One region of the Streptomyces sp. NPDC043896 genome, then DNA from elsewhere that is predicted to be linked to it. Evidence: riboswitches for the same ligand, from Rfam matches in the RefSeq annotation. Region 1 holds a riboswitch; the other holds the start of a gene.
The links. A riboswitch is a leader RNA that binds a small molecule or an ion and turns the genes downstream of it on or off. The one in region 1 is predicted to bind S-adenosylmethionine.
Positions count from the first base shown of each region.

Region 2: it holds a riboswitch for S-adenosylmethionine, as region 1 does, so the genes downstream of both, thrC (threonine synthase) here and AC069X_RS12675 (aminotransferase class V-fold PLP-dependent enzyme) in region 1, are expected to answer to the same signal.

Region 1 is NZ_JBWKEE010000007.1:178,955-194,457, reverse strand. It holds gene ctaC (aa3-type cytochrome oxidase subunit II) at 1-426, shown strand, start outside; gene ctaD (aa3-type cytochrome oxidase subunit I) at 423-2,153, shown strand; gene AC069X_RS12715 (cytochrome c oxidase subunit 4) at 2,150-2,548, shown strand; gene AC069X_RS12710 (L,D-transpeptidase) at 2,683-3,930, shown strand; gene AC069X_RS12705 (hypothetical protein) at 4,041-4,442, opposite strand; gene ctaE (aa3-type cytochrome oxidase subunit III) at 4,629-5,249, shown strand; gene qcrC (cytochrome bc1 complex diheme cytochrome c subunit) at 5,326-6,135, shown strand; gene qcrA (cytochrome bc1 complex Rieske iron-sulfur subunit) at 6,132-7,190, shown strand; gene qcrB (cytochrome bc1 complex cytochrome b subunit) at 7,187-8,824, shown strand; gene trpD (anthranilate phosphoribosyltransferase) at 8,990-10,054, shown strand; SAM riboswitch class IV at 10,244-10,360, shown strand; gene AC069X_RS12675 (aminotransferase class V-fold PLP-dependent enzyme) at 10,586-11,980, shown strand; gene AC069X_RS12670 (Lrp/AsnC family transcriptional regulator) at 12,088-12,369, opposite strand; gene AC069X_RS12665 (rhomboid family intramembrane serine protease) at 12,366-13,088, opposite strand; gene AC069X_RS12660 (hypothetical protein) at 13,214-13,453, shown strand; gene AC069X_RS12655 (NYN domain-containing protein) at 13,493-14,857, shown strand; gene AC069X_RS12650 (C40 family peptidase) at 15,116-15,503, shown strand, end outside.
Region 2 is NZ_JBWKEE010000035.1:51,456-66,958, forward strand. It holds gene AC069X_RS34785 (caspase family protein) at 1-273, opposite strand, end outside; gene AC069X_RS34790 (lipase family protein) at 261-1,418, opposite strand; gene AC069X_RS34795 (DUF4031 domain-containing protein) at 1,505-1,777, opposite strand; gene AC069X_RS34800 (hypothetical protein) at 1,785-2,162, opposite strand; gene murQ (N-acetylmuramic acid 6-phosphate etherase) at 2,310-3,275, shown strand; gene AC069X_RS34810 (PTS transporter subunit EIIC) at 3,329-4,801, shown strand; gene AC069X_RS34815 (hypothetical protein) at 4,802-5,020, opposite strand; gene AC069X_RS34820 (S8 family peptidase) at 5,115-6,308, opposite strand; gene AC069X_RS34825 (protease inhibitor I9 family protein) at 6,685-7,086, shown strand; gene AC069X_RS34830 (LamG domain-containing protein) at 7,108-7,854, opposite strand; gene AC069X_RS34835 (phosphoribosylanthranilate isomerase) at 7,897-8,529, opposite strand; gene groL (chaperonin GroEL) at 8,903-10,522, opposite strand; gene AC069X_RS34845 (cold-shock protein) at 10,838-11,044, opposite strand; gene AC069X_RS34850 (MoaD/ThiS family protein) at 11,428-11,706, opposite strand; gene thrC (threonine synthase) at 11,743-13,017, opposite strand; SAM riboswitch class I at 13,035-13,173, opposite strand; gene AC069X_RS34860 (glucosyl-3-phosphoglycerate synthase) at 13,387-14,337, shown strand; gene AC069X_RS34865 (alpha,alpha-trehalose-phosphate synthase (UDP-forming)) at 14,454-15,503, shown strand, end outside.

The DNA of each region.
Region 1 (15,503 bases):
AAGGCCTTCCCCGCGGGCGCCGAGGGCGTCTACGAGAAGGGCGTTCCCGGCGACCGGAACCCGGACACCAACAACCCGGGGCCGACCCTCTACCTGCCCAAGGGCGAGAAGGTCCGCTTCATCCTGTCGTCGAACGACGTGATCCACTCGTTCTGGGTGGTGCCCTTCCTGTTCAAGCAGGACGTCATCCCCGGTCACACCAACGTCTTCGAGGTCACCCCGACCCAGGAAGGCACCTTCATGGGCAAGTGTGCCGAGCTCTGCGGTGTCGACCACTCCCGCATGCTCTTCAACGTGAAGGTCGTCTCCCCCGCGGAGTACAAGGCTCACCTGAAGCAGCTGGCGGAGAAGGGGCAGACCGGCTTCCTGCCGGCCGGCATCAAGCAGACTGACCCCGCCCGGAATGCGGAGACGAACAAACTGTGAGCATCCTCAACGAATCCCAGGGTGCCGCCGCAGCTGACTCGTACGAGAACGAGCTGCCGGTGCGGCGCAAGCAGCCGGGCAACGTGGTCGTGAAGTGGCTCACCACCACCGACCACAAGACCATCGGCACGATGTACCTGGTCACCTCGTTCGTGTTCTTCATCATCGGCGGTCTGCTGGCGCTCTTCATGCGCGCCGAGCTGGCCCGTCCGGGCACGCAGATCATGTCGAACGAGCAGTTCAACCAGGCGTTCACCATGCATGGCACGATCATGCTGCTGATGTTCGCCACCCCGCTGTTCGCGGGCTTCGCCAACTGGATCATGCCGCTGCAGATCGGCGCGCCCGACGTGGCGTTCCCGCGGCTGAACATGTTCGCGTACTGGCTGTACCTCTTCGGCTCGACCATCGCGGTGGCCGGCTTCGTGACGCCGAACGGCGCCGCCGACTTCGGCTGGTTCGCCTACTCCCCGCTGTCGGACGCCGTCCGTTCGCCGGGCATCGGCGCCGACATGTGGATCATGGGTCTGGCCTTCTCCGGCTTCGGCACGATCCTCGGCTCGGTCAACTTCATCACCACGATCATCTGCATGCGCGCTCCGGGCATGACGATGTTCCGCATGCCGATCTTCACCTGGAACGTGCTGCTGACCGGTGTCCTGGTCCTGCTCGCCTTCCCGGTCCTCGCCGCCGCGCTCTTCGCGCTGGAGGCCGACCGCAAGTTCGGCGCGCACGTCTTCGACGCGGCCAATGGCGGCGCACTGCTGTGGCAGCACCTCTTCTGGTTCTTCGGACACCCAGAGGTGTACATCATCGCGCTGCCGTTCTTCGGCATCATCTCCGAGGTCATCCCGGTCTTCTCGCGCAAGCCGATGTTCGGTTACATCGGTCTGATCGCCGCGACGATCGCGATCGCCGGCCTCTCGGTGACCGTGTGGGCCCACCACATGTACGTCACCGGCGGTGTGCTGCTGCCGTTCTTCTCCTTCATGACCTTCCTGATCGCGGTCCCGACCGGTGTGAAGTTCTTCAACTGGATCGGCACCATGTGGAAGGGCTCGCTGTCCTTCGAGACCCCGATGCTCTGGGCCGTCGGCTTCCTGATCACCTTCACCTTCGGTGGTCTGACCGGCGTCATCCTGGCCTCGCCCCCGATGGACTTCCACGTCTCCGACTCGTACTTCGTCGTCGCGCACTTCCACTACGTCATCTTCGGCACCGTGGTCTTCGCGATGTTCTCCGGCTTCCACTTCTGGTGGCCGAAGTTCACGGGCAAGATGCTGGACGAGCGCCTCGGCAAGATCACCTTCTGGACGCTGTTCATCGGCTTCCACGGCACCTTCCTGGTGCAGCACTGGCTGGGCGCCGAGGGCATGCCGCGTCGTTACGCGGACTACCTCGCGGCCGACGGCTTCACCGCGCTGAACACGATCTCCACGATCAGCTCGTTCCTGCTGGGCCTGTCGATGCTTCCCTTCATGTACAACGTCTGGAAGACGGCGAAGTACGGCAAGAAGATCGAGGTCGACGACCCGTGGGGCTACGGCCGTTCGCTCGAGTGGGCGACGTCCTGCCCGCCGCCGCGGCACAACTTCCTCACCCTGCCGCGCATCCGCAGTGAATCGCCGGCGTTCGACCTGCACCACCCGGAGATCGCGGCCCTCGACCACCTCGAGGACCACGCCCCGGCGAAGGCCGTCACCGGTGGCAAGGAGGCCGGCAAGTGAAGATCCAGGGCAAGATGTTCCTCTGGCTCTCCGTCTTCATCCTGATCATGACCGTCGTGTACGGCGTCTGGTCCAAGGAGCCGGTCGGAACCACCGCTCTCGCGCTGTCCTTCGGCCTGAGCGCCATGATCGGCTACTACCTGGCCTTCACGGCCAAGCGCGTGGACGAGATGGCCCAGGACAACCTGGAGGCCGACGTCGCCGACGAGGCGGGCGAGCTGGGGTTCTTCTCCCCGCACAGCTGGCAGCCGCTCTCGCTGGCCATCGGTGGCGCGCTCGCGTTCATGGGCGTCATCTTCGGCTGGTGGCTCATGTACTTCTCGGCCCCGATCATCCTGATCGGCCTGTGGGGCTGGGTGTACGAGTACTACCGCGGTGAGAACCAGAACCAGTAACGCCGGCATGCGGCACCGCACCGCGGCCCGCCGCGGTGCCTGAGGGGCCCGGACACCTTTTCGGAGGAGTCCGGGCCCCTCGTTTGCAGTCACCCCGCGCGCTGGATTTGTCATACCTTCATAGCGTTGGGCGCATGAAGCACTCACCGCGTCTTTGGACGGTACTCAGCTGCTCCCTGCTGGTCGCGTCCCTCGGGGCCGGCGCCACCGCATGCGGGTCCGGCGACAACAACCCGCTGTCCGCCCGCCCGTACGACGCGGGCGACCAGGTCGTCTTCAACCAGCCCCCCGGCGGCCGCGCCGCCGACCCCGACAAGGCCCTGGAGGTCACCCTCAAGGGAGCCGAGGCGCGGATCACCGACGTGATGGCCGTGGACACCCACGGACGCCGCCTGGCGGGCGAACTCTCCGCCAAGGGCGACCGCTGGCACAGCACCGTCCCGATGGCGGCCGGCGTGCGCTACACCGTCACCGTGAGCACGGAGGACCAGCGAGGGGCCCCGGGCCAGCGCACGATGACCTTCGAGACCACCCCGGCCAAGAAGGTCCTCAAGGTCGAATTCGGCCCGGACGAGGGCAAGTACGGCGTCGGACAGCCCCTCACGGCCGAGCTCAACGAGCCCGTCAAGGACAAGGCCGCCCGCGCCGTCGTCGAACGGGCCCTGGTCGTCGACGCGCCGCCCGGGGTCGAGGGCGCCTGGCACTGGGTGGACGACAAGAACCTGCACTACCGCCCGAAGGACTACTGGCCCGCCCACACCACCGTCTCCGTACGGAGCAACCTGGAGGGCATCAAGGTCTCCGACGAGCTCCACGGAGCCGCCTCCAAGCCCCTGAAGCTGGAGATCGGCGACCGGGTCGAGGTCACCACCGACGCCGCCTCGCACTACCTCACGTTCGAGCGCAACGGAGAAGTGATCAACACCATCCCGGTCACCACCGGCAAGCCCGGCTTCTCCACCCGCAACGGGGTCAAGGTGGTGCTCGGCAAGCAGTACTACGTACGGATGCGCGGCGACACCGTCGGAATCGGCGGCAGCGAGTACTACAACTTGCCCGTCTACTACGCCACCCGGGTGACGTGGAGCGGTGAATACGTGCACGCCGCGCCGTGGTCCATCGGCTCCCACGGCTACGCGAACGTCAGCCACGGCTGCACCGGCATGAGCACCGGCAACGCCGCGTGGTTCTACGAGAACATCACCGAGGGCGACATCGTCAAGGTGATCAACAGCATCGGCGACGACATGGACACCTTCGGGAACGGCTTCGGCGACTGGAACATGGAGTGGAAGGAGTGGCGCGAGGGCAGCGCCCTCCTCAAGGGCACCCAGGAAGGCCGCAGCCCCGTCGACCAGGCCCGACTGCGTCCCACCGTCTGAGAGCCCCGCAGAAGCCCGTACGGGCCCGCGGGCGGCCGGAGAGCCGTCCCGCGGGCCCGTGTTCACGTCCCGGGCGCCCCGCGCGTACCGGGCGCCGCCCTCGCGGCGCCTCAGGCGTCCAGGGACAGCCGCGGCCGCAGCAGCCCCGCGAGGGTCTCCGGGAAGTCCACCGGGTCCACCGGAAGGGTGACCGCCGCGTCGGCCCGGCTCCACGTGGCCAGCCAGGCGTCCTGCGGCCGCCCCATCAGCAGCAGCACCGGGGGACACCGGAAGATCTCGTCCTTGATCTGCCGGCACACGCCCATGCCCCCGGCCGGAACCGCTTCCCCGTCCAGCACGCAGACGTCGACGCCGCCCGCGTCCAGCTCCTTGAGGACGGCTGGAAGCGTGGCGCACTCCAGGAACTCCACCGGCGGCAGGTCCGGCGCGGGCCTGCGCCCGGCGGCCAGCCGCACCTGCTCCCGGGTACCCGCGTCGTCGCTGTAGACCAGAACCCGCGCAGTCGCCCGCATTTCGTCCTCCACCTGGCCGTGAATCACGCTGATGATGCGCGGGATGCTACTCCGTCCGACCGGCTGTCAACATCGGTTCCGGCAGCCTCGCCTCCGGGCATCTGATGGGCCGTTCGGGCCTTGCACACCCCCCTGACACTCCGAACGGCACCCCCCGGGGTGAGGGCGGGATAAGCGACCGACATAATGTCGGTCGTGGCGACAGCAACGACAGTAGATACCGGGCACGCGCACCCGACGGTCAACCGGCCGAACCTCGTCAGCGTCGGAACCATCATCTGGTTGAGTTCCGAGCTGATGTTCTTCGCGGCCCTTTTCGCGATGTACTTCACCCTGCGATCCGTGACGGGCGCCGAGTACTGGACAGCAGAGGCCTCGGCCTTGAACCTGCCCTTCTCGGCGACGAACACCACGATCCTGGTGCTCTCCTCCCTCACCTGCCAGCTCGGCGTGTTCGCCGCCGAGCGCGGTGACGTGAAGAAGCTCCGGACGTGGTTCATCATCACGTTCGTCATGGGTGCGATCTTCATTGGCGGCCAGGTGTTCGAGTACACCGAGCTGGTCAAGCACGAGGGCATGTCCCTCTCGTCCGGGCCGTACGGCACGGTCTTCTACCTGACCACCGGCTTCCACGGTCTGCACGTGACGGGCGGTCTCATCGCCTTCCTGCTGGTCCTCGGCCGGACGTACGCGGCCAAGAGGTTCACCCACGAACAGGCCACGTCGGCCATCGTCGTGTCCTACTACTGGCACTTCGTCGATGTCGTCTGGATCGGCCTCTTCGCCACGATCTACCTGATCAAGTAGCGATCACGTCGCCGGGCCCGGCTCGGCACACCATCCAGAAACACCGACGCAGAAGATCCTGACACCGGGGTAATCCGTGAAAAAGCTCTCCGCACGACGACGCCATCCGCTGGCGGCGGTCGTCGTTCTACTCTTCGCGCTGGCGGTCACGGGGGGGCTGTACGCCGCCTTCGCGCCCGCGGGCAAGGCGCAGGCCGATGAAACCGCCCAGTCCCTCGCCATCGAGGAGGGCAAGAAGCTCTACGCCGTGGGCTGCGCAAGCTGCCACGGAACCGGCGGTCAGGGTTCCACTGACGGCCCCAGCCTGGTCGGCGTCGGCTCCGCGGCCGTCGACTTCCAGGTGAGCACGGGCCGCATGCCCGCCCAGCAGCCCGGCGCCCAGGTGCCGAAGAAGCCGAACATCTACACCCAGCCCCAGATCGACCAGCTCGCGGCGTACATCGCTTCGCTGGGTGCCGGCCCGATCACGCCGACCAAGAAGCAGTACGACCCGGCCGGTGCCGACATCGCCGCAGGTGGCGAGCTGTTCCGCAACAACTGCGCGCAGTGCCACAACTTCACCGGTGAGGGTGGCGCGCTGACGAACGGCAAGTACGCCCCGAACCTCGAGGACGTCTCGCCGAAGCACATCTACGAGGCCATGCTCACCGGCCCGCAGAACATGCCCTCCTTCCCCGACGCCACCATGCCGGAGAAGCAGAAGAAGGACATCATCGCGTACCTCGAGAACGTCAACGGCGAGAAGTCCACCAGCCCCGGTGGCCTCAAGCTCGGCGGCCTCGGTCCCGTCTCCGAGGGTCTGTTCGGCTGGATCTTCGGCCTGGGTGCGCTGATCGCTGTTGCCGTCTGGGTCGCGGCCCACACCGCTAAGGCCAAGAAGTCATGAGTAGCCAAGACATTCCCGAAGACAAGCACCTGCCGAGCGAGCAGGGCGACGCGCACCACGGTGCCGTAGCGGTCGCGGACGACCCGTTCGCGGACCCGGGCCTCCCGGTCCACAAGCCGCGCATCCAGGACATCGACGAGCGGGCGGCCAAGCGCTCCGAGCGCACGGTCGCGATGCTGTTCACGCTGTCGATGCTGGCCACGATCGGCTTCATCGCCTCGTTCGTGACCATCCCGGTCGACAAGATCGTGTACATCTTCCCCATCGGGAAGGTCAGCGCGCTGAACTTCGCGCTCGGCATGACGCTGGGCACGGCCCTGTTCTGCATCGGCGCCGGCGCGGTCCACTGGGCCCGCACCCTGATGTCCGACGTCGAGGTCGCCGACGAGCGCCACGAGATCGCCGCCTCCCCGGAGGTCAAGGCGAAGGTCATGCAGGACTTCGCCGACGGTGCGAACGAGTCCGGCATCGGCCGCCGCCCGCTGATCCGCAACACGATGCTCGGCGCCCTGGCCCTGCTGCCGCTCTCCGCCGTCGTGATCCTGCGCGACCTGGGCCCGCTGCCCGAGGACAAGCTGCGCAAGACCCTGTGGTCCAAGGGCAAGCTGCTCATCAACCAGAACACGATGGAGCCGCTGCGTCCCGAGGACGTCCTGGTCGGTTCGCTGACCTTCGCCATGCCGGAAGGCCTGGAGGAGGACCAGCACGACTTCCAGACGCAGATCGCCAAGGCCGCCCTGATGATCGTCCGCATCCAGCCGGAGGACATCAAGGACAAGCAGGAGCTGGAGTGGTCCCACGACGGCATCGTGGCCTTCTCCAAGATCTGCACCCACGTCGGCTGCCCGATCAGCCTGTACGAGCAGCAGACGCACCACGTGCTGTGCCCGTGCCACCAGTCCACCTTCGACCTCTCCGACGGCGCCCGTGTCATCTTCGGCCCGGCCGGTCACGCGCTTCCGCAGCTGCGGATCGGCGTGAATAGCGAAGGCTTCCTCGAGGCGCACGGCGACTTCGAAGAGCCCGTCGGTCCTGCATTCTGGGAGCGCGGATGAGCACCTCCACGAACACCTCGGCCGGCCCGGCGCGCAACGCGTCGCGCGGTGAGCGCGTAGCCGACTGGGCGGACGGCCGCCTGGGCATCTACGGCCTCGCCAAGGCCAACATGCGCAAGATCTTCCCGGACCACTGGTCCTTCATGCTGGGTGAGATCTGCCTCTACAGCTTCATCATCATCATCCTCACGGGTGTGTACCTGACGCTGTTCTTCCACCCGAGCATGAACGAGGTCGTGTACCACGGCTCGTACGTGCCGATGCAGGGCGTCCTGATGTCCGAGGCCTTCGCCTCGACCCTGGACATCAGCTTCGACGTCCGCGGTGGTCTGCTGATCCGCCAGATCCACCACTGGGCGGCGCTGATCTTCGTCGCGGCCATGGTCGTGCACATGATGCGCGTCTTCTTCACCGGCGCGTTCCGCAAGCCGCGTGAGATCAACTGGATCTTCGGCTTCCTGCTGCTGGTCCTCGGCATGTTCACCGGCTTCACCGGTTACTCGCTGCCGGACGACCTGCTCTCGGGCACCGGTGTCCGCTTCATGCAGGGCGCCATCCTGTCGGTCCCGGTCGTCGGCACCTACCTGTCGATGTTCCTCTTCGGCGGGGAGTTCCCGGGCGGCGACTTCGTCGCGCGCTTCTACTCGGTGCACATCCTGCTGCTGCCCGGCATCATGATGGGTCTGCTGGTCGCGCACCTGATCCTGGTGTTCTTCCACAAGCACACCCAGTTCGCCGGCCCCGGCAAGACGAACAACAACGTCGTCGGCATGCCGCTGCTGCCGGTCTACATGGCCAAGGCCGGAGGCTTCTTCTTCCTGGTCTTCGGTGTCATCGCGGCCATCGCGGCGATCGCCTCGATCAACCCGATCTGGGCGCTCGGCCCGTACCGCCCGGACCACGTGTCCACCGGTGCGCAGCCCGACTGGTACATGGGTATGCCGGAAGGCCTCATCCGAGCCATGCCGGGCTGGGAGATCAACCTGTGGGGCCACACGCTCGTCCTGGGCGTGTTCATCCCGCTGATCCTCTTCCCGCTGGTCCTCGGTGCGATCGCCGTCTGGCCGTTCATCGAGTCCTGGGTCACCGGCGACAAGCGCGAGCACCACATCCTGGACCGCCCGCGCAACGTCCCGACCCGTACGGCCTTCGGTGTCGCCTGGATCTCGGAGTACATCGTGCTCCTCATCGGCGGCGGCAACGACATGTTCGCCCAGTACTTCCACCTGTCGATCAACGCGATCACGTGGTTCGTCCGGATCGGCTTCTTCGTCGTCCCGGTCCTGGCCTTCATCGTCACCAAGCGGATCTGCCTCGGCCTGCAGCGCCGGGACCACGACAAGGTGCTGCACGGTCGCGAGACCGGCATCATCAAGCGTCTGCCGCACGGTGAGTTCGTCGAGGTCCACGAGCCGCTGTCGCAGGGCAAGCTGCACACCCTCACCGCGCACGAGCAGTACAAGCCGGTCGAGATCGGCCCGACGGTCGACGAGAACGGCGTCGAGCGCAAGGTGACGCGCAGCGAGAAGCTCCGCGCGAAGCTCAGCAAGGGCTTCTACGCGGAGAACAACCAGATTCCGAAGCCCACGGTGGAGGAGTACAAGGAGATCCAGGCCGGACACGGCCACCACTGATCTCCGGCATGACCGCTTGAGGGATCGGTTCCGGCCAATCCTGGTGTCGCCACAGCGAGAGCCCCGTCCAGACACTGGACGGGGCTCTTCGCGGTCTCCGGGGCTGGATAGGCTGAGATCCTTCCCATTCGGCGTGGAAACCCATGTGAGCAGCAGGAGCGGACCATGAACGTTGCGACCCCGGCAGGCGGCGACAGCGTGGCGGCCCGCAGCTGGCCGGGCATCCTGGAAGCGCTGGTCAGCCGTCAGGACCTCGCCAGCGAGGACACCGCCTGGGCGATGGAACGGATCATGCGCGGCGAGGCCACGGACGCGCAGATCGCGGGCTTCGCGCTGGCCCTCCGGGCCAAGGGCGAGACCGTGGCGGAGTACACGGGGCTGGTCCGGACGATGTACGCCCACGCCAACCTGATCGAGGTGCCCGGGCGGACCGTGGACATCGTCGGCACCGGCGGCGACGGTGCCAAGACGGTCAACATCTCGACCATGTCCGCCATCGTGGCGGCCGGCGCGGGCGCCAAGGTCGTCAAGCACGGCAACCGGGCCGCTTCCTCCGCCAGCGGCTCCTCGGACGTGCTGGAGAAGCTGGGCGTCAACCTCGCCCTGACCCCGGAACGGGTGGCGCAGGTGGCGGAGGAGGCCGGCATCACCTTCTGTGCCGCCGTCGTCTTCCACCCGGCCCTGCGGTACGCGGCCTCGGCCCGCCGGGACCTGGGGGTGCGCACCGCGTTCAACGGCCTGGGCCCGCTCACCAACCCCGCCCGGGTCAAGGCGCAGGCGGTCGGTGTCGCGGACGGGAGGCTGGCCCCGATCATGGCCGGGGTGCTCGCCGAACGGAACACCTCCGCCCTGGTCTTCCGCGGTGACGACGGCCTGGACGAGCTGACCACCACCGGGACCTCCCGGGTGTGGTGGGTCCGCGACGGCGAGGTCACGGAGCACGCCTTCGACCCGCGTGACGTCGGCATCGAGACGGTCGACATCTCGGCGCTGCGCGGCGGCGACCCGTCGTACAACGCGGACGTCGCCCGCCGCCTGCTGGCGGGGGAGACGGGCCCGGTCCGCGACGCCGTGCTGCTGAACTCCGCGTCGGCCCTGGTGGCCCTGGACCCCGGCACGGGCACGCTGGAGGAGCAGCTCGCGGCGGCCATGGCCCGTGCGGCCGAGGCCATCGACTCCGGTTCCGCCCGGGCGGCGCTGGAGCGCTGGGTGGCGGCCAGCAACGCGTAACCCCGGCCGGGCGTCGGGTGCACGGGAGCCGTCCCGGGTCCGGCGGCCGGAGGCCGGCGCAGCCGGTCGAAGCCCCGGAGGCCGCCCGCGGCCGAGCGGTGCGAGAGCGGCGTGAGAGAAGGAGACCCCGGTCCACGATGTGGACCGGGGTCTTGCGCGTGCGGGATCTTGTGGCAGGATGCTCTCCAAGGTCACGAGTGACAGCGTTTTGGCCCCGGCTTGCTGTCCGGCAACCCTCCTTCCGTGGCGGGGTGCCCCGGGTGATGACCAGGTCGTAGGCAGAGAGGTCTACGGCAAGCGCGGATCCCTCGACACCAGGGGTCCTGGTCTCTCGAGGAGCGTTTTCCGTGAGCAAGCGAATGCGATAGGGCGACTCCGCCCCTTCTTCCACCCTCGGATCAGGGTCGTTTCCGCGTACCCCCGATCAGTCCGAGGCATTTCCCGTACCCCCGACGGCCGCCGTCACGCGCCGCCGTACCCGCGTACGGGCACACCGAAGCCATTCAGCCCTGCCTGCCGGGAGATACCGCCATGTCCGCATCCCTGAACGCCGCCGCCACCGCCGCCTCCTCCTCCGCCTGCGCCGACGCCCCTGCCTGCGCCGAGCCGCTGGCCGTTCTGGGCCGGGACGTCACCGTCCCGCTGGTCACCGGCGGCGAGGTCACGTACGCCGCCCTCGACTACGCGGCGAGCGCCCCCGCGCTCCAGCGGGTCTGGGACGACGTCGCCGCGTACGCCCCGTACTACGGCAGCGTCCACCGCGGCGCCGGCTACCTCTCGCAGCTGTCCACCGACCTCTTCGAGCAGAGCCGGGCCACGGTCGCCCGGTTCCTCGACTGCCGGCCCTCCGACCAGGTGGTCTTCACCCGGTCCACCACCGACTCCCTCAACCTGCTCGCCGCCGCGCTGCCCGCCGACTGCCGGGTGTTCGTCTTCGAGACCGAGCACCATGCCTCGCTGCTGCCCTGGGGCGACGCCCGGGTCACCTGCCTCGACGCCCCGCGCACCCCCGGCGAGGCCGTCGCCACCCTGGAGCGCGCCCTGGCCGACCGCGAGCCGTACGGTCCGGCGCTGGTCTGCGTCACCGGCGCCTCCAACGTCACCGGAGAGCTGTGGCCGGTGAAGGAGCTCGCCGCCGCCGCGCACGCCCACGGCGCCCGGATCGTGCTGGACGCCGCCCAGCTGGCCCCCCACCACCCCGTCTCCGTCCGGGAGCTCGACGTGGACTGGGTCGCCTTCTCGGGGCACAAGCTGTACGCCCCCTTCGGCTCGGGCGTGCTGGCCGGCCGCGCCGACTGGCTCCAGGAGGCGGAGCCGTACCTCGCGGGCGGCGGCGCCTCCCGCAAGGTCGCCCGCCGCGAGGACGGCGGCGTCGACGTCGAGTGGCACACCACCGCCGCGCGCCACGAGGCCGGCTCCCCGAACGTCATCGGCGTCTACTCCATCGCCTCCGCCTGCCGCGCGCTGGAGGAGGCCGGCTTCGAGAACCTCGTCGCCCGGGAGGAGCACCTCATCGCGAAGGTCCGGGAGGGTCTGGCGGAGGTCCCGGCGGTGCGGGTGCTGTCGCTGTTCGGGGACGACGCCCCGCGCGTCGGCGTCATCTCGTTCGTGGTCGACGGCTGGAACAGCTCGCACTTCGCGGCGGCGCTGTCGGCCGAGTACGGGATCGGGGTGCGGGACGGGCTCTTCTGCGCGCACCCTCTGGTACGGACCCTGCTGGGCAGCGAGCCGCAGGCCCAGGGGGAGTGCGGGGCGCCGGAGGCGGCGCCGGGGGAGCGCTCGCTGAACGCGATCCGGGTCAGCTTCGGGGCCGGCACGCCGGACGAACACGTGGAGCGCTTCGTCCGCGCGGTGCGGGAGCTGGTCGAGGACGGCGCGAAGTGGCAGTACCGCACCGAAGAGGGCCGCTGCGTCCCGGCCGTGTAGTGCCGCACCGGGGCGGCGGCCGCGCGCCGGTCGGCCCCGACACCCGTGGGGGCCGGACCTTCCGGCCCCGCGCGGCGGGAACCCGGCGTACCGGCCCGGTGAGAGGGCTACGCGTCGAGGCCGATGGCGAAGGCGGCTTCCAGGTCGTGCTGGGAGTACGTACGGAACGCCACGTGCGTGTCGGTCGCCTCCACGCCCGGGATCTTGCTGATGCGCCCGGGGATGATGTCGGCGAGGTTCTCGTGACGGGCCACGCGGACCAGCGCGATCAGGTCGTACGTACCGGTGACGGAGTAGACCTCGCTGACGCTGTCCAGCTGGGCGATGGACTCCGCGATCTCGGGGATGCGGTCCACGCTGGTCTTGATGAGCACGATCGCGGTGATCACGGTTGGCTGTCTCCCTCGCCGGCAGTCACTGGTCTCCTCACTCTAGTCGCACGGCGATACCGCCCCCACGCGTAGAGGAACCCGAGGGAGAAGCCCACGACATGGGCCAGGTAGGCCACTCCCGGACCGCTCTCCGCACGGTGCGCGGCCAGCCACTGGAGGCCGAACCAGAACAGCAGCACGATCCACGCCGGGAACCGCAGCGGCAGGAAGAGGAGGAACGGGAACAGGCTCGTCACCCGGGCCCGCGGGAAGAGGCACAGGAAGGCCCCCAGCGCCGCCGAGATCGCCCCGGACGCCCCGACCAGGGTCTGGTCCGAGGAGGCGTTGGCCGCCGCGTAGGCGGCGAGGGCGAGGTATCCCGTACAGACGTAGAACACGAGGAACGGGACGCGGCCCATCCGCTCCTCCGTCATCGCGCCGAAGACGTAGAGGAACAGCATGTTCCCCAGCAGGTGCAGCCAGCTGCCGTGGACGAAGAGCGCGGTCAGCGGGGTCAGCAGCGGGCGCACCGCGCCCGAGAACAGCTCGTCCGGGACGACGCCCCAGTGCCGGAAGTACGCCGTCCCCGTCGTGAAGAGCAGGTCGCCCGTCCCGAAGGACGGGTTCAGGCCGGAAGCCGGGCCGAGGAAGAACACCACGCAGCAGGCGGCGATCAGCGCGTACGTGACCAAGGGGCCCCGGGCGGCCTCGCACAGGGTCCGCCACTTTACGATCATGCGACAGAGCATGACGCAGGTGGACCCACCTGAGGGTGGTGCCAGGCCGTAGGGTTACGTGCTGCGGTCCGACGACCGTGGCGTAGGGCTTTAATTGAATGAGCTACGAAGGAGAGAGCGGCCTGATGACGGTTCCCCTGCCGACCGACACCACCCGGTGGCGCTGCACCCTGTGCGGCAACCTCACGCGGTTCGATGTCACCCGATCGTCGAAGGTCGTGGAGTACGTCCACCTCGATCTTGCCGGGGAGCCCAAGGTCGAGGAGCGCGAGGTGCTCAGTGAGACCATCGAGTCGGTCCGCTGCCGCTGGTGCAACGCTGTGGACCAGATCGAGCTCGTGGACAGGCCGGGCACCGACTCCTGACGGAGCCGGGCCCACAGTAGATCACGGTAGGGGTGACGGATTGTGGAGCCAGCAAGCGGCGCGAGGCCGGCCGACGCGGCCGGCGACGCCGCGGAGGTCCTCGACCGCCCGCTGCCGGAAGGCGTGCGGCGCCGGGTCGTCGCGATCGTCTCGGACGCCTTCGGCGGTCTGACGGTCGCGGACCTCCCGGCGCAGCTGCGCCAGTACGCCCGTTTCACCCCGACCCGGCGCGCCAAGTTCGCGGGCAACGCCATGGCCGCCGCCGTGGAGACCGACGGGGTCTTCCGCAGCCGGATCGCGGAGAAGCTGCGCGAGGCGCAGCCGGAGCTGGCCGGGGCCCTGGAGTCGGGGGCGCCGCCCGCCGCCGCCGACCCGCTGGACGTGGCGGCCGCCGCGTACGTGCTGCGCCCGGCCGGCTGGGTCAAGCTGGTGGCCTCCGCGGGCGAGGAGGCGCAGCGCGCCGACGCCGAGCGGGTCGGCGACGAGACCCGGCGCGAGCTGGAGCGGCTGCGCGAGGAGCTGGCCCACCTGAAGGAGGCCCAGCGCTCCGGGGGCGAGCAGGTGCGGGCCGAGCTGGAGGCCGCCCGCAAGGAAGCGGAATCGCTTCAGCGCAAGCTGCGCAGTGCCCTGAGCGACGTCAAGCGGGGCGAGGCCGCCTTGCGGAAGCTGGGCGCCGAGATCGACGGGATCCGCGGTGAGGCGGCCGCGCAGGTGGCCGCCGCGGAGAGCGAGTCCCGGCGGCTCAAGTCCCGCCTCGCGGAGGTGGAGTCGGCGCTGGAGACCTCGCGCCGGGCCGCCCGTGAGGGGCGCAGCACCGAGGACATGCGGCTGCGGCTGCTGCTGGACACCGTGCTGGACGCGGCGGCGGGGCTGCGCCGCGAGCTGGCGCTGCCGCCGGTCTCGACGCGGCCGGCCGACACCGTGGACGCGGTGGAGCCGGGGCGCATGACGCCGAAGGACATCGCGGCGCGGGCGCTGTCGGAGACCGATCCGGCGTTGCTGGACCAGTTGTTGGCACTGCCGCAGGCGCATCTGGTGGTCGACGGCTACAACGTGACGAAGACCGGCTATCCGACCATGCCGCTGGAGAAGCAGCGGCTGCGCCTGCTGGGCGGGCTGTCGATGCTGGCCGCCCAGACGGGCGCCGAGATGACGTGCGTCTTCGACGGTGCGGAGCTCGCGGCGCCGGTGCTGCTCGCGCCCCCGCGCGGGGTGCGCGTGCTGTTCTCCAAGGCCGGTGTGACCGCCGACGAGTTGATCCGCCAGCTGGTGCGCGCCGAGCCGCCGGGCCGGCCGGTGGTCGTGGTCTCCACCGACCGTGAGGTGGCCGACGGGGTCGCGAAGGCGGGCGCCCGTCCGGTGACGTCCGCACTGCTGCTCAAGAGGCTTTCGCGCGTTTCGTGAGCGGCGCCCGCAATGCCGGGACCGGGGGTGCAAGCGGAAGACGTACCGTCAGCCCTTCGGCACGCAGCGTGGGCTCTCGGTAAAAGAAGCGGAATCCCGGGGGGTTTCTGGTGCGCGGGGTTTGAAGTGATCATGGGCACGTCACTAGGGTCTGCCCAAACCTTCGTGCGGCAGATCACCCGTTCGGGTGCGGGCGGAGGTGTCGCCGGCGCGTCCCCGTCCGCTTCCGGCGGCTCCAGGAAGAAGGAGCTCGCTCCCGTGGCGTTCCACCGTCGACCCAAGCAGCCGGCCCGCACGCGCGTGACCGTGCTCACCGCCACCGCCGCCGCGGCGGTCGCCCTCTCCTCGCACTCCGCCGCGGCCGCCCCGGGCGCGCCGGACAAGGACGGGGTCAAGGCCAAGGTCGACGCCCTCTACGAGGAGGCCGAGCAGGCCGCGGAGAAGTCCAACGGGGCCCGCGAGCGCCAGGAGGAGCTGGAGAAGGAGATCGCCCGGCTCCAGGACGCGATGGCGCGCGGCCAGGACGAACTCAACGACCTGCGCAACACGCTCGGTTCGATGGCGGCGGCCCAGTACCGCGGCGGCGGCCTCGACCCCTCCGTCGCGCTCCTGCTCTCCGGCGACCCCGAGACCTACCTCGACAAGG
Region 2 (15,503 bases), on a different contig from region 1:
CTTGTCGAGGATCTGGTCCCGGGAGATGACGGTCTCGATGTCGAGGCCCAGGTCCCGCGCCTGGGTGTTGAGGTCCGCCCAGGAGGCTTCCACGGGCCCCAGCAGCAGCCGGATGTTCCGGCCGGGTACCCCGCGCCTGCGCAGCCAGCGGGCGAGCCGCATCGCGTCGGCGGCAGCACCCGGCAGCTCCCTGTCCTTGACGCGCGGGTAGTGCTCGATGGCGACCAGCAGCGCGTGCACCCGTTCCGGGTCGGGGGCGGTCAGTTCAGCCATGCGTCGACCGCGCTCCAGACATCGGGGTTGGACCAGTACGTGGTGTGCGCCCAGGGGAAGGGCTGGCGGTTGTCGACCCGGTGGTCGTCGGCCCGGCCCGGGAACACCTCCGAGGCCCGGTACGAGAGGAGGTCGCGCTCGTCGTAGACGTTCAGCCACTTCGCCGGGAAGCCGGCCGGCAGGGTCTCGGGGTGTTCGAGGGAGACCAGGGCGCCGATCTCGTAGAAGTACGGCGCCTGCGAGCCGACGGTGATCAGCTGGTCCACGCGCTCCAGCCGCTCGCGCACCAGCAGGTCGACGCAGGCGACCCCGCCCAGGCTGTGCGCGATCACGGTGACCGCGTCTCCGGGGGTGTTCTCCAGCGTCCGCTTGATCTGGTCGCGTACGCCCTGGCCACGGGCCTGGTACTTCAGGATGTCGCCGATGGCCGGCAGCGCGGCGTCGCCCCACGCCCCGCGGCGGTGGCGGCCGCGCCAGCCGGCGGGCCGGGCGAGGGCCCTGGCGAGGAAGCCGCCGACGGACCGGCCTTCGGCGTACAGCTCGGTGCCGAGGACGGCGAGCAGTTCGTCGCGCACGATGCCGGAGACCTCGCCGCCCCGGTCGAAGGAGAGGGCGAGGGTCATGGCCACCACCGCGCGGGCCACGGCGCGCCGGTGCTCGGTGCCGTCGGCGTCCGCGGTGGCGGCGGCGTCGTGGAGTTCGGGCGCGCCGACCACGACCCGCAGCGCCTCGGTGAACTCCTCGGCCAGGCCGCGCGCGGCGAAGGCCTCGACCACCGCGGGCCCCGGTACGTAGCCGGTGATCTCGGCGAGGAACTCGTCCGAGGGCGGCAGTCCGAAGCCGAAGCCGGTTTCGGGGGCGGGCTGGAGGCCGAGCAGCCGCAGTTCGTACCAGGGGTCCTCGTACAGGACGTCCCAGACGGCGATCTCGTCGTCCTCCGGCGCACCGCCGCGCGACTGGTGGTAGCGGGGGACGGAGGCCCCGTCGAGGGTCATGGCCGCGCCCTGCTCCCTGCCCCAGAAGCAGCCGCGGACCTCCAGGCCGGGCCGGATGTCCGCGAGCCGGGCCCGGACCGCGCCGAAGGTCTCCTTGTACGAGGCCTCCCGGACCCCTGTCCCGTGTACGAACAGCACTGACCGACGCACGATCCCCCTCATGCCGATACGAGTGGCCGAACCGCGGTCATCCTAGTCCAGCAAATCGCCCTGGAAGCAGGAGAGATGACGGGCATTCAGGCCACTGGCGGGCGATGTTTCGGCCGTCGCAGGCCCGCCGCCGTGAGGCGGCGGACCAGTTCCTTGCTGCCGATCTCGACCGCGCCCGCCGCGACCGCGTCCGCGTAGCGGTGCGAGGGCACGTCGTAGTGGTCCCGCTCGAAGGCCCGCGGCGGGCAGCCGATGCCCGCCGCGAAGGCGTGCAGTTCCTCGTACGAGACGTCGCTGACCAGGTGCGACCACATGCGCCCGTGGCCCGGCCAGACCGGCGGGTCGATGTACACCGTCACCGGCGGCTCACCGGCCCGGGTGGAAGACGGGGCCGAGACCGCCCACGGCCGCCACCTTCACCCCGGCTTCCGAGCACACCCAGTGCGGGTCGGGCCCCAGCTCCGGTTCCACGTCGAGCGCGTGCGGTTCACCGTGCGCGCAGACGGGGCACAGGGGCCAGCGCCCGTACTTCTCCAGCAGGGCGTCCTTCACGTCCTGCGCGACGAGTCCGGCGAGGTAGTCGACTCCTTCCGGCCACTGCTCCACCCACCACCGGCGGTGCGTGACCGAGTCCTCGACGAGGGAGACGACATCGGCATCGGCGACCTCACCGGCGGCGAGATCGGCGAGAACGAGGGCACGGGCGACATGCAGCGCCTGTTCGAGGGGGGTCGCGTGGTCCATGGGCTCATTGTCAACCCGCACCCGCCGCCAGACGAAGAGTCCCTTTGCATATATTTTGCTCCGATTTTCTACTATTCAGGCTCTGCGGCATCGGAGCGCGGGGCGTGCCTTCTTGCCCCCGGCCCCGCCGGAAAATAGGTTCCAGCCGTGAGCGAGAACCGCACGACCGCGTACACCGCACTCCGCGCCCAGCTCGACACGCTGACCACCGAGGCCTTCCGCCCCGAGCTCGCGGAGATCGACCGGCTCTCCACCCTGGAGATCGCCCGCGTCATGAACGCCGAGGACGCCACCGTCCCCGCCGCCGTCGCCGCGCGGCTGGAGGAGATCGCCGCCGCCGTCGACGCCATCGCCGAACGGATGGCCCGCGGCGGCCGGCTCGTCTACGCGGGCGCCGGCACCGCCGGGCGGCTCGGGGTGCTGGACGCCAGCGAGTGCCCGCCCACCTTCAACACCGACCCGGCGCAGGTCGTCGGCCTGATCGCGGGAGGCCCCGAGGCCGTGCTGAGGGCCGTCGAGGGCGCCGAGGACTCGCGCGAGCTGGCCGCCGCCGACCTCACCGCCCTCGGCCTGACCCGCGAGGACACCGTCGTCGGCGTCTCCGCCTCCGGCCGCACCCCGTACGCGGTCGGCGCGGTCGAGTTCGCCCGTGCGCGCGGCGCGCTCACCGTCGGCCTGTCCTGCAACGCCGGGTCCGCCCTCGCGGCGGCCGCCGAGCACGGCATCGAGGTGGTCGTCGGGCCCGAGCTGCTCGCCGGCTCCACCCGGCTGAAGGCCGGCACGGCGCAGAAGCTCGTACTGAACCTGATCTCGACGGTCACGATGATCCGCCTCGGCAAGACGTACGGGAACCTCATGGTCGACGTACGCGCCTCGAACGAGAAGCTGCGCGCCCGCTCCCGCCGCATCGTCGCGCTGGCCACCGGCGCGCCCGACGCGGAGATCGAGGCCGCCCTCGCGCAGACCGGCGGCGAGGTGAAGGACGCCGTCCTCGTCGTCCTCGGCGGGGTCGACGGCGCGGAGGCCGCCCGTCTGCTCGCCGCGTCCGGCGGGCACCTGCGCGAAGCCCTCGCCCGTACCCGGAGAGACCGCAAGGACCGCAAGGACCGGTAGGACCGGCAGGACCGGCAGGACCCGCCCGCTATCCCCCCACGCAAGGCGAGTAGATGTCCACTGACAAGAACCGCGCCACGGCCGCAGCGATCCTCCCCCTGGTCGGCGGCCCGGACAACATCGGCTCCGTCGCCCACTGCATGACCCGGCTGCGGATCGGCCTGCACGACCGCTCCCTCGTGGACGACGCCGCGCTGCGGGCGGTGCCCGGGGTGCTGGGCGTGGTCGAGGACGACACGTACCAGATCGTGCTGGGTCCCGGCGCCGTCGCCCGGATCACCCCCGAGTTCGAGGCGCTCGTCGAGGAGGGCCGCTCGGCCGGCCCGCGGCCCGTCACCGCCGAGGAGCTCGCCGGCCGGGGCGCCGCGCTGAAGGAGGCGCGCAAGGCACGCAACTCCACCCCCTTCAAGCTCCTCCTGCGCCGCATCGCGAACGTCTTCGTCCCGCTGATCCCCGCCCTCATCGGATGCGGGGTCATCGCGGGTCTGAACGGCCTGCTCACCAACCTCGGCTGGGCCCCGGCCGTGGTCCCGGCGCTCGCCGCGATCGCGTCCGGGTTCATGTCGCTGATCGCGGTCTTCGTCGGTTTCAACACCGCGAAGGAGTTCGGCGGCACCCCCGTCCTCGGCGGGGCCGTCGCCGCCGTCATCGTCTTCCCGGGAGTGGCCCGCATCGACGCCTTCGGCGAGCACCTCTCCCCCGGCCAGGGCGGGGTCATCGGCGCGCTGGCCGCGGCCCTGCTCGCCGTGCGGGTGGAGCGGTGGTGCCGGCGCTGGGTGCCGGAAACCCTGGACGTGCTGGTCACACCGACCCTCACGGTCCTCGTCACCGGCCTGGTCACCCTCTTCGGCCTGATGTTCCTCGCCGGTGAGGTGGCCGCCGCGATCGGCGCCTTCGCGAACTGGCTGCTGACCGCCGGCGGGGCCCTCGCCGGGCTGGTCCTCGGCGGCCTCTTCCTGCCGCTGGTGATGCTGGGCCTGCACCAGGCCCTGATCCCCATCCACACCACCCTCATCGAGCAGTCCGGCCACACCGTCCTGCTGCCGATCCTCGCCATGGCGGGCGCGGGCCAGGTCGGCGCGGCCATCGCCGTCTACTGCCGCCTCCCGCGCAACGGCTCGGTCCGCACCACCATCAAGTCGGCGCTCCCGGCCGGCTTCCTGGGGGTCGGCGAGCCGCTGATCTACGGGGTCTCGCTGCCGCTGGGCCGCCCGTTCGTCACCGCCTGCGTCGGCGGCGCGGCGGGCGGGGCCTTCGTCGGGCTGTGCAACCAGCTGGGCGTGGCCTTCGGTTCGACGGCCATCGGCCCCTCCGGCTGGGCTCTGTTCCCGCTGCTGGACGGTACGTCGGGCATGGGCGTGACCGTCGCCGTCTACGGGGGCGGCCTCGCGGTGGGCTATCTGGTCGGCTTCGCCGCGACGTACTTCTTCGGCTTCACGAAGCGGATGCTGGCCGAGCTCGACTCCGACCCGGGGCCCGCCGCTCCGGCCGGCCCCACCGCGTCCAAGGAGGCGGTACCGGCCTGATCAGCCGCCCCCGCGCTGGTGCAGTACGGCGGCCAGCCGCAGCGCGGTCTCGATGTTGCAGCGGCCGAGGTCGACCAGCGGCAGCCCGTACGAACCGGCGGCCGAGACCCGCTCCACGTCCAGCGACGGGAAGACCACCCCCACCCCGTGGAGGGCGTCCTTCAGCTGCCGTACGGCCTCCTCGGCCGCCCGCATCCGCTCCTGCGGGGTGAACGTCATGACGTGCCGCCTTTCCACTCCGGGTGTTCGGGTCCGGCACACAGAGTGGCGATCAAGGGCCCGGGGTTCAACCGGGCCCTCGGCGCCGGGAACGTCAGAGACCGGAGGTGAACAGCAGCTCGTTCGGGGTACCCGGGCTGACGGAGGACAGGACGTCCTTGGAGGACCCGTGGTGCAGGAAGGCGGCGATGGCCGCGGGGAGTTCGGCCGGGTGGGCCTGCTTGTGGAGCACGGCGACGCCCGCGACGTGCGGCGCGGCCATCGAGGTGCCGTTCAGGGCGATGCCGCCGCCGCCCAGCTTCGCGGAGACGATCTCCTGCCCGGGCGCGTAGAGGGAGACGCAAGAGCCGTAGTTGGAGAAGGAGGTCTCCTGGTCGTGGCGGTTGCTCGCCGCGACCGTCACCACGCGCGCCGCCGACGCGGGCGAGACGTTGCAGGCGTCCTGCGCGTCGTTGCCCGCCGCGATGACCGGCAGGACCCCCGCGTCGGAGAGGGCGGTGGCGGCGTGGTTGAGGGCCTCGGACCTCGGGCCGCCGAGGGAGCCGTTGAGCACGGCGGGCTGCTTGGCGTTCCTGGCCACCCAGTCCATGCCCGCGATCATCCCGGCGTAGGAGCCGCGGCCGTCACAGCCGAGGACGCGGACGCTGACGAGGTTCGCCTTGTGGGCCACGCCGTACGTGGCTCCGGCGACCGTGCCCGCGACGTGCGTGCCGTGGCCGTTGCAGTCCTGGCCGCGCTGGGTCGCGGCGTCGGGCATGGCGTCGTAGCCGAACCGGGCGCGGCCGCCGAACTCGGGGTGCGCGTAGTCGATGCCGGTGTCCAGGATGTACGCGGTGACGCCGGCGCCGCTGCCGCCCACGGTGAAGTCGTCGTCCAGCGGCAGCCTCCGCTGGTCGATCCGGTCCAGGCCCCAGCTCGCGGAGGGCGCCCTGGTCGTGCCGGGCGCGGCCGGCACCGGTACGGAGGCCACCCGCGTGTCCTCCTCGACGGCCTTCACCCCGGGGCTCACCCGGATCGCCTCCAGCTGGAGCGGGGTGAGGGGGACCGCGAATCCGTTGAGGGCGGAGGAGTAGACGTGCCGGGGCTTCAGCTTGAGCTGCCCGGCCAGTTGGGCCGCGTCGACGCCCTGGGCGAGGGTGACGATGTACTCGCCGGGCACGGCGTCGGCGGAGGTCTGCAGCGGCGCCGGGGTCGGCTCCGGGGTGTCCGCGGAGGTGGCCGTGCCGGCGGCGACGACCGGGGCGAGGGCGAGGAGGGCGGCGGTGGCGGCACGGGCGATCAGGCGCATGGGGGAACTCCCAAGGGGCGGCGCGACAGGGGGGAGCCGCCCCCGTGCGATGCCGTGAACACGCCGCGGAGGGCGGCCGTCCTCTTCATCGGTGCGCCTCCGGCCGGCACTTGAACCCACCGGCCCGCACGGCCCACGGACCCTGCGGCGCCCTCGGGAGCCGTCCCGCGCCCCCTGGAGAAAGGATCCTTCCCGGTTGACGCCCAGGGCCCGCCACCTGCCGCGACCGTCCACGCGCCGGCCCGGCAAGTTCACCCGTACGGGGAGCGGCGCACGCGCCCGGCGAGGGGGCGCACGCCCCGTTCACCCCCGCGCCCGTACGCCACGCCCGCCGGGGTCGTTGACCGGGCCCGGCGGGCGTGATGGCCTCGCGGTCATGCGCATTCGCCCGAGCCGGTCCCTGTCCCTGCCGACGGCCCGCACGGCCGTCGCGGCCGCGGCACTGGCCGCCGTGGCCGCACTGCCCGTACTGCCGCTCCTGCCGCTGCTCCCCGCGCTGCCCGCCCACGCCGAGGCCGGCGCCACCGCCGGCGCGCCGGGGGCCTTCGCCGCCGGGGAACCGGCCGCGGACCAGCCGTCGTACCTCGTCACCGTCCACGAGGGCCTCGACCCGGCGGCCGTCGCCGGGGCCTACGGGATCCGGCCGACGCAGGTGTTCCACAGCGTGGCCAACGGCTTCGCCGCCCGCCTCTCCCCCGAACAGGTCGAGGCCCTGCGGGCGACGCCGGTGGTGGTGTCCGTCGAGGAGGACGGCCAGGCCGTGGGCGTGCCCGCCTGACGGCAGGAGACTGCTCCGCCGCTACGCCCGGTGGACGCGCAGCTCTGAGACCTCGTACGACATCTCGGTGAGCCCCGGGCCGGGCGCGGGGTGGTAGCGGCCCGCGGAGACGGACAGGTTGACGATGAGGTACGCGTGCCAGCCGCGGCCGACGCCCCGGCCGTCGGAGTAGACGCGCAGGCCGTTCACCCACCAGATGACGGACCTACGGCCGAACTCCACCTTCAGGTCGAGCCACGCGCCGGGGTGGACGGTGGGGTCGCGGAGGTAGCGGTGGGCCTCGCGGACGTGGTTGGACAGTTCCAGCATGTCCGGGTTGTCGGGGTGGTACTCGAAGACGTCGATCTCCTGGCCGCCGTCCCGCCAGGTCCAGATGGCGGGCCAGGCACCGATCTCCACCGGCAGCCGGACGCGGGCTTCCAGGACGTCGCCGGTGCGGACCTCGAAGCCCTGGTCGCTGCCCTCGGTGGTGAGCAGCCCGGCGTCCCAGTTGCCGTCGGGGCGCAGGGTCGCGCGGAAGGTGCCGCCGCGGCTGTAGGCGGGGTCGGCGGTGAGGTGGTCGAGTTTGTTGTCGCCGGGGTTGACGGGGCCGCCGTCGGGATAGGCCCAGGAGCGGCCGGCCACCCATTGGGTGGTGGAGGAGAAGTCGGCGGTGAAGACGGGGGTGCGGCGCGGGGTGAACACGGGCAGCAGTCCGCCGCCTCCGCCGCCCGAGGGGGCGAGGCGGCGGGTCAGGCGCCGCAGCCAGCCGTACGTTTCCGGGTCCATGCGGCGGTTGTGCCCGCCGGGCCCGCCCCCAACCCCCCGTTCTCACTCAGAGTAATCACATGAACGCGCTGCTTCGATGAAGGCGCGGATCAGTTCGGGGGACTTCACCCCGCGCTCGCGCTCGACCCCGCTGGAGACGTCCACGCCCCAGGCGCCGGTGGCGCGCACCGCTTCGGCGACGTTGCCCGGGGCGAGCCCGCCGGCCAGCAGCCACCGCCCCCCGGGTGCCGTGAACTGCTCGGATCCCCAGTTCCAGGGCTTGCCGGAGCCCGGGTCGGGGGCGTCGATGAGGAGCAGGTCCTCCCCGTACTCGCCGCAGCGCCCGACGTGCTCGGCGGTGGCGCGCAGCAGGGTGCGCCCGGGAGCGCGCAGGCGCGCGTAGTACTCGGCGGGCTCGTCGCCGTGCAGCTGTACGCCGCGCACGCCGCTCTCCTCGGCGAGCCGGCGCACCTCCTCCAGGGACTGCCCGCGGAACACCCCGACGGTCAGCACCCCGTCCGGCACCCGCGCGGCCAGCTCCCGCGCCAGGGCGGCGCCGACGGTACGGGGGCTGCCGGGTGCGAGGACGAACCCGACGGCGTCGGCCCCGGCCTCCACCGCCACGTCGACGTCGTGCGGGGTCTTCAGCCCGCAGATCTTGACGAAGGGGGTCCCGCGCTCGCTGCTTTCGCTCATGCCCCGAGTCAAACAGACCCGCCTCCACCCCGCCGATACGTCCCACCCTCCGGGCGGCCGCGGCGGCCCGGACGGCCCGGGGCTCAAGTCCCGAGAGTCCGAGCGCTTTGTCTGTGGAATGGGTGGTGGGCGGAGCCCACCACCACCCACCGCCCTTACCGAACCCCGCCCATACCAGGACGGATGACGATCCGTGATCGACTTGCCACGGAGGGACATGAGGCTCTGACTTGCGGCTGGAAACGAATTCGGCCCCCGCCGGTGCGCCAACACCGGACGAGGGCCTGCCCAACGGAAACGCCCGAGGGCGGCACCCCCTCCGCCGGGAAGGGGTGCCGCCCTCGTTCGAGAACAGCCGATCAGCCGGGGCCGATCAGAAGTCCATGTCACCGCCCGGCATGCCGCCCGGAGCGGCGGCGGCCTTCTCCGGCTTGTCGGCGATGACGGCCTCGGTGGTCAGGAAGAGCGCGGCGATGGACGCGGCGTTCTGCAGCGCGGAGCGCGTGACCTTCGCCGGGTCGATGATGCCCTCGGCGATCATGTCGACGTACTCGCCGGTGGCGGCGTTCAGACCGTGGCCGACGGCCAGGTTGCGCACCTTCTCCACGACGACGCCACCCTCGAGACCACCGTTGACGGCGATCTGCTTCAGCGGGGCCTCCAGCGCGAGCTTCACGGCGTTGGCGCCGGTCGCCTCGTCACCGGTGAGCTCCAGCTTCTCGAAGACCGAGGAGGCCTGCAGCAGGGCCACGCCACCACCGGCGACGATGCCCTCCTCGACGGCCGCCTTCGCGTTGCGGACGGCGTCCTCGATGCGGTGCTTGCGCTCCTTGAGCTCGACCTCGGTCGCGGCACCGGCCTTGATGACGGCCACGCCGCCGGCCAGCTTCGCGAGGCGCTCCTGGAGCTTCTCGCGGTCGTAGTCCGAGTCGGAGTTCTCGATCTCGGCGCGGATCTGGTTGACGCGGCCCTGGACCTGGTCGCTGTCACCGGCACCGTCGACGATGGTGGTCTCGTCCTTGGTGATGACGACCTTGCGGGCGCGGCCGAGCAGGTCGAGACCGGCGTTCTCCAGCTTGAGGCCGACCTCCTCGGAGATGACCGTGCCGCCCGTGAGGATGGCGATGTCGCCGAGCATGGCCTTGCGGCGGTCGCCGAAGCCCGGGGCCTTGACGGCGACGGACTTGAAGGTGCCGCGGATCTTGTTGACGACCAGGGTCGACAGGGCCTCGCCCTCGACGTCCTCGGCGATGATCAGCAGCGGCTTGCCGGACTGCATGACCTTCTCCAGGAGCGGCAGCAGGTCCTTGACCGAGCCGATCTTGGAGTTGACGATCAGGATGTACGGGTCGTCGAGGGACGCCTCCATACGCTCCATGTCGGTGGCGAAGTACGCCGAGATGTAGCCCTTGTCGAAGCGCATGCCCTCGGTGAGCTCCAGCTCCAGACCGAAGGTCTGGGACTCCTCGACGGTGATGACGCCTTCCTTGCCGACCTTGTCCATGGCCTCGGCGATGAGCTCGCCGATCTGGGTGTCGGCGGCGGAGATGGAGGCCGTGGAAGCGATCTGCTCCTTGGTCTCGACGTCCTTGGCCTGGGCCAGCAGGGCGGCGGAGACGGCCTCGACGGCCTTCTCGATACCGCGCTTGAGGGCCATCGGGTTGGCGCCGGCGGCTACGTTGCGCAGACCCTCGCGGACGAGCGCCTGGGCGAGGACGGTCGCGGTGGTCGTACCGTCACCGGCGACGTCGTCCGTCTTCTTGGCGACTTCCTTGACCAGCTCGGCGCCGATCTTCTCGTACGGGTCCTCGAGCTCGATCTCCTTGGCGATGGAGACGCCGTCGTTGGTGATCGTGGGGGCGCCCCACTTCTTCTCAAGGACGACGTTGCGACCCTTGGGGCCAAGGGTGACCTTGACGGCGTCGGCGAGCTGGTTCATGCCACGCTCGAGACCGCGCCGGGCCTCCTCGTTGAACGAAATGATCTTGGCCATGTGAAGTGGTCCTCCCGGACAGGGGTGGATTGCTCCGGACCGCGCCCGCGCCCGCGACGGACGGCCTGCGGACCCGGCGGTTCCTTCCCGCCGGACCCTGCGGGCCTCACCGGCCCGGTCCTCGTCTGAGTAGCACTCTCACCGGGAGAGTGCTAACGCCAATGATTAGCACTCGACCCCCACGAGTGCAAGCGGCTTCAGGCAACACGCGGGCGACGTGCGGGCGACACGCACGAGGGGCCCACATCCCTGTCCAGGATGTGGGCCCCTCATGCGTCTGTGCGTGCGTCGGTGGCCGATCGCGTTCGCTCCGACTCAGCCGGCCGCGAGCTTGACCATGTCCGCCTGCGGACCCTTCTGGCCCTGCGAGATCTCGAACTCGACCCGCTGACCCTCTTCAAGGGTGCGGTATCCGTCCATCTGGATGGCGCTGTAGTGGACGAACACATCCGCACCACCGTCGACCGCGATGAAGCCGTAGCCCTTCTCCGCGTTGAACCACTTGACGGTGCCCTGAGCCATGCCTAACTCCCCTATTACTGGCCCTTGCGCGGGACCGCACTTCGCGATCCCGGGTCAGAACTTGCGCCGGAACGCCTCGACCGCGGCTGAATGTATCCGCACCGGTGCTGTCAGCAACAGGTCAATCCGACGAGAAATCTGGACACACGGAAAGCTGGAAATAGAGTGAAAATTTGGCATATTCCAGGGCAACTCGGGCCAGACAAGCCGCACCAAAGGCCCAAAAGGCGCGCGCATGTTGACTGAATGTCAACCATCCGTCCGTCCGCTCATATGCGGCGGGCATGGACAACGGAGGGGACTGCCCCAACTCTACCGCGCCCAATCAAGCAGAATTGCCCCCTCCGCTTATTGGCGGAGGGGGCAATTCTGATTTGAACGCGTCAGCAGCCGCCCGCGACGGCGGGGATGATCGAGACGCCGGCGCCGTCCGGCGTCGCCGCCTGCAAGCCGCCCTCGAAGCGCACGTCGTCGTCGTTGACGTAGACGTTCACGAAGCGGCGCAGCTTGCCCTGGTCGTCCAGGACGCGCGCGGCGATGCCCGGGTGGTTCTTCTCCAGGGACTCGATGACCTCGGCCAGGGTCGCGCCCTCGGCCGGGACCTCGGCGGCGCCGCCGGTGTAGGTGCGCAGGATGGTGGGGATGCGGACGTTGACGCTCATGGCGCTACCGCCTTTCCGGGTGTGTCAGGGGGAGGGTCAGGCCAGGCCGGCGGCGCGGAACGCGTCCAGGCTCGGGCGGATGGTGGCGGTCTGGCCGCTGTCCGCGGCCACCGCCTCCAGGGTCTTGAGGCCGTCACCGGTGTTCAGGACCACGGTGGTCAGCGCCGGGTCGAGCTGACCGTTCTCGATGAGCTTCTTCGTCACGCCGACGGTCACGCCGCCCGCGGTCTCGGCGAAGATGCCCTCGGCGCGCGCCAGGATCTTGATCGCCTCGACGACCTGCTCGTCGGTGACGTCCTCCACGTAGCCGCCGGTGCGGCGCGCGATGTCCAGGACGTACGGGCCGTCCGCCGGGTTGCCGATGGCCAGGGACTTGGCGATGGTGTTCGGCTTCTGCGGGCGGACCACGTCGTGACCGGCCTTGAAGGCGGTGGACACCGGGGAGCAGCCCTCGGCCTGGGCACCGAAGATCTTGTACGGCTTGTCCTCGACGAGACCGAGCTTGATCAGCTCCTGGAGGCCCTTGTCGATCTTCGTCAGCTGGGAGCCGGACGCGATCGGGATGACGAGCTGGTCGGGCAGCTGCCAGCCGAGCTGCTCGCAGATCTCGTACGCCAGGGTCTTGGAACCCTCGCCGTAGTAGGGGCGCAGGTTGACGTTGACGAAGCCCCAGCCCTCGCCCAGCGGGTCGCCGATGAGCTCGGAGCAGAAGCGGTTCACGTCGTCGTAGTTGCCCTCGATGCCGACCAGGTCGCCACCGTAGACACCGGCCATGACGACCTTGCCCTGCTCCAGGTCGTGCGGGATGAACACGCAGGAGCGGAAGCCGGCGCGGGCGGCCGCGGCGCCGACGGCGCCGGCCAGGTTGCCGGTGGAGGAGCAGGAGAGGGTGGTGAAGCCGAAGGCGCGGGCGGCCTCGACGGCGATCGCGACGACGCGGTCCTTGAAGGAGTGCGTCGGGTTGCCGGAGTCGTCCTTGACGTAGAGCTTGCCGGTGACGCCCAGCTCCTTGGCCAGGTTCTCGGCGTCCACGAGCTTGGTGAAGCCGGGGTTCAGGCTCGGCTTGGAGGCCACGTCCGCCGGGACGGGCAGCAGCGGCGCGTAGCGCCAGATGTTGTTCGGGCCCGCCTCGATCGCCGCGCGCAGGGCCTCCGGGTCGCCGAGCGGGAGCTCGTAGGCGACTTCCAGGGGGCCGAAGCACTCGACGCAGGCGAAGATGGGGCCGAGCTCGAAACGGGTACCGCACTCGCGACAGGAAAGTCCGGTGGCGGGTCCGAGGTCGACAGAGGTGGCGACAGTCTGTGCAGCCATGATGGCGAGGCCCTTTCTCCTCATCTTCCCCATGGCGCACTTCGCCATGAGACGGAATTGGCACCTTCCCTAGCCGGGGCCCCGCGCGTGCGAGAACCGACTGGAGGGTTGCCGGGGCTTCAACGGGCCGTGTCCCTCTGCCCCTCTGGATGAGCGGTATGGCACCGGCACACGCGCTCTCTGGCGCGCCGGTGCGTTTGTGCGCGGGACCCCCGGCATGCGGTGGTCTCTCGCGTTGTTCAAGACTGTAACCGAAGGGACGGGTGGTTGAGACAGCCGTCCGAACCGCGAGATGGATCACAATTCGGCCGAAAACCGCCGAGTGTGACGTGTCGGGTATGCCGCAGATAAGCGCAGGGAGTGCTGAGAGTGCTGGATGAGGTGGAGCGCTGGCTGGCAGACCGCTCCTGGTCCGCCGCCGACCGACCGCTCGACCAGCTGCTCGACCGGAAACGGGCGGCCGGGACGACGGTGAGCGTGGTGCTGCCCGCGCTCGACGAGGAGGCCACCGTCGGGGAGATCGTCGAGATCATCCGGCGGGACCTGATCGAGGCCCCGGCCGTCCCCCTGGTGGACGAGCTGGTGGTCGTCGACTCGGGCTCCACCGACCGCACGGCCGAGGTCGCGGCCAAGGCCGGCGCGCGCGTCGTGCACCGGGACGAGATCCTGCCCCGGATCCCCGCCCTGCCCGGCAAGGGCGAGGTCCTGTGGCGCTCGCTCCTGGCCACCACCGGGGACGTCGTCTGCTTCGTCGACGCCGACCTGCGCGACTTCGACTCCGCCTTCGTCTCCGGGATCGTCGGCCCGCTGCTCACCGACCCGCAGGTGCAGTTCGTCAAGGCGATGTACGACCGCCCCCTCGGGGACGCCCCCGGCCAGGGCGGCCGCGTCACGGAGCTGGTGGCCCGCCCGCTCCTGAACCTCCACTGGCCCCAGCTGGCCGGCTTCGTCCAGCCGCTGGGCGGCGAGTACGCCGTACGCCGCTCCCTGCTGGAACGCCTGCCCTTCCCCGTCGGGTACGGGGTGGAGCTGGGCCTGCTGGTGGACGCGCTGCACACGGTCGGGCTCGACGCGCTGGCCCAGGTGGACGTCGGGGTCCGGCTGCACCGCCACCAGGACGGACAGGCGCTCGGCCGGATGGCCGCGGCGATCTACCGCACCGCGCAGCTGCGGCTCTCGCGCGGGCACCTCGTACGGCCGGAGCTGACGCAGTTCGAGCGCGGGCCGGACGGGTTCGTTCCGCGCACGTACGCCGTCGACACGGAGGAGCGGCCGCCGATGGCGGGCGTCAAGGAGTACGCGGGCCGACGCGTGGCGTGACCGGGGGCGGGGGCGGCAGGGGGGCCGGGCAACCCGACCGTGCCCTTGACCAGGACGTGACGAACCGGACATTTACCGGACGTTTGAGCGAGGAGGACCCGGGCTAGGTTCGCGGCATGGCTTCCCCTGCACCCAAGGCTTCCCAGGTACTCGTCGCCGCCAACCGCGGCCCGCTCTCCTACGCCCTCGCCGACGACGGCGGCCTCACCGCCCGGCGCGGCGGCGGCGGCCTCGTCTCCGGCCTGTCCGCGGCCCTCGCGAGCCGGCCCGAGGCCCTGTGGATCTGCGCCGCCCTCTCCGAAGCCGACCGGGAGGCGGTCCGCCGCGGCGTGTCCGAGCCGGGCGTCCGGATGCTGGACATCGATCCCGAGGTGTACGACGACGCCTACAACGGCATCGCGAACTCCGTCCTCTGGTTCACCCACCACCACCTGTACGACGTCCCGCGCGAGCCCGTCTTCGACGCCGGGTTCCGGCGGCGCTGGGACTCGTACACCGCCTACAACCAGGCCTTCGCCGAAGCCCTCGCCGAGGAGGCCGCCGAAGGCGCCTCGGTCCTCGTCCAGGACTACCACCTGGCTCTGGTCCCGGGAGCCCTGCGCGAACTCCGCCCCGACCTGCGGATCGCACACTTCACGCACACCCCGTGGGCGTCGCGCGAGTTCCTCGACATGCTCCCGGACGACATCCGCGGCCGGCTGGTGTGGGGCATGCTCGGCGCGGACGTCGTCGGCTTCCACACCTGGGCCTGGGCGCACTCCTTCATGGCCGGCGCCCACCTCGACGACGAGCGGGGCATCGCCGAGCCGAAGTTCCCGGCCGGGGTGGAACCGTCGAAGGCCCGGTACGTGGACAAGCACCCCTTGGGCCCCGTACGGCACAGGCGGACCTACGTCAGGGTCTTCAGCCTCGGAGTCGACGCGGACGACCTGCGTGCGCTGGCCCACCGCCCCGAGGTCGACGACAAGCTGGCGGGGCTGCGCACGGAGGTCGGCGACCGCAAGACGATCGTCCGGGTCGACCGCACCGAACTGTCGAAGAACATCCTGCGCGGCCTCCTCGCCTACCGCGAGCTGCTGACCGTGCACCCCGAGTGGCGCGGCCGCGTCGTCCACCTCGCGTCGGCCTACCCCTCGCGGCAGGACCTGGAGGTGTACCGGGACTAC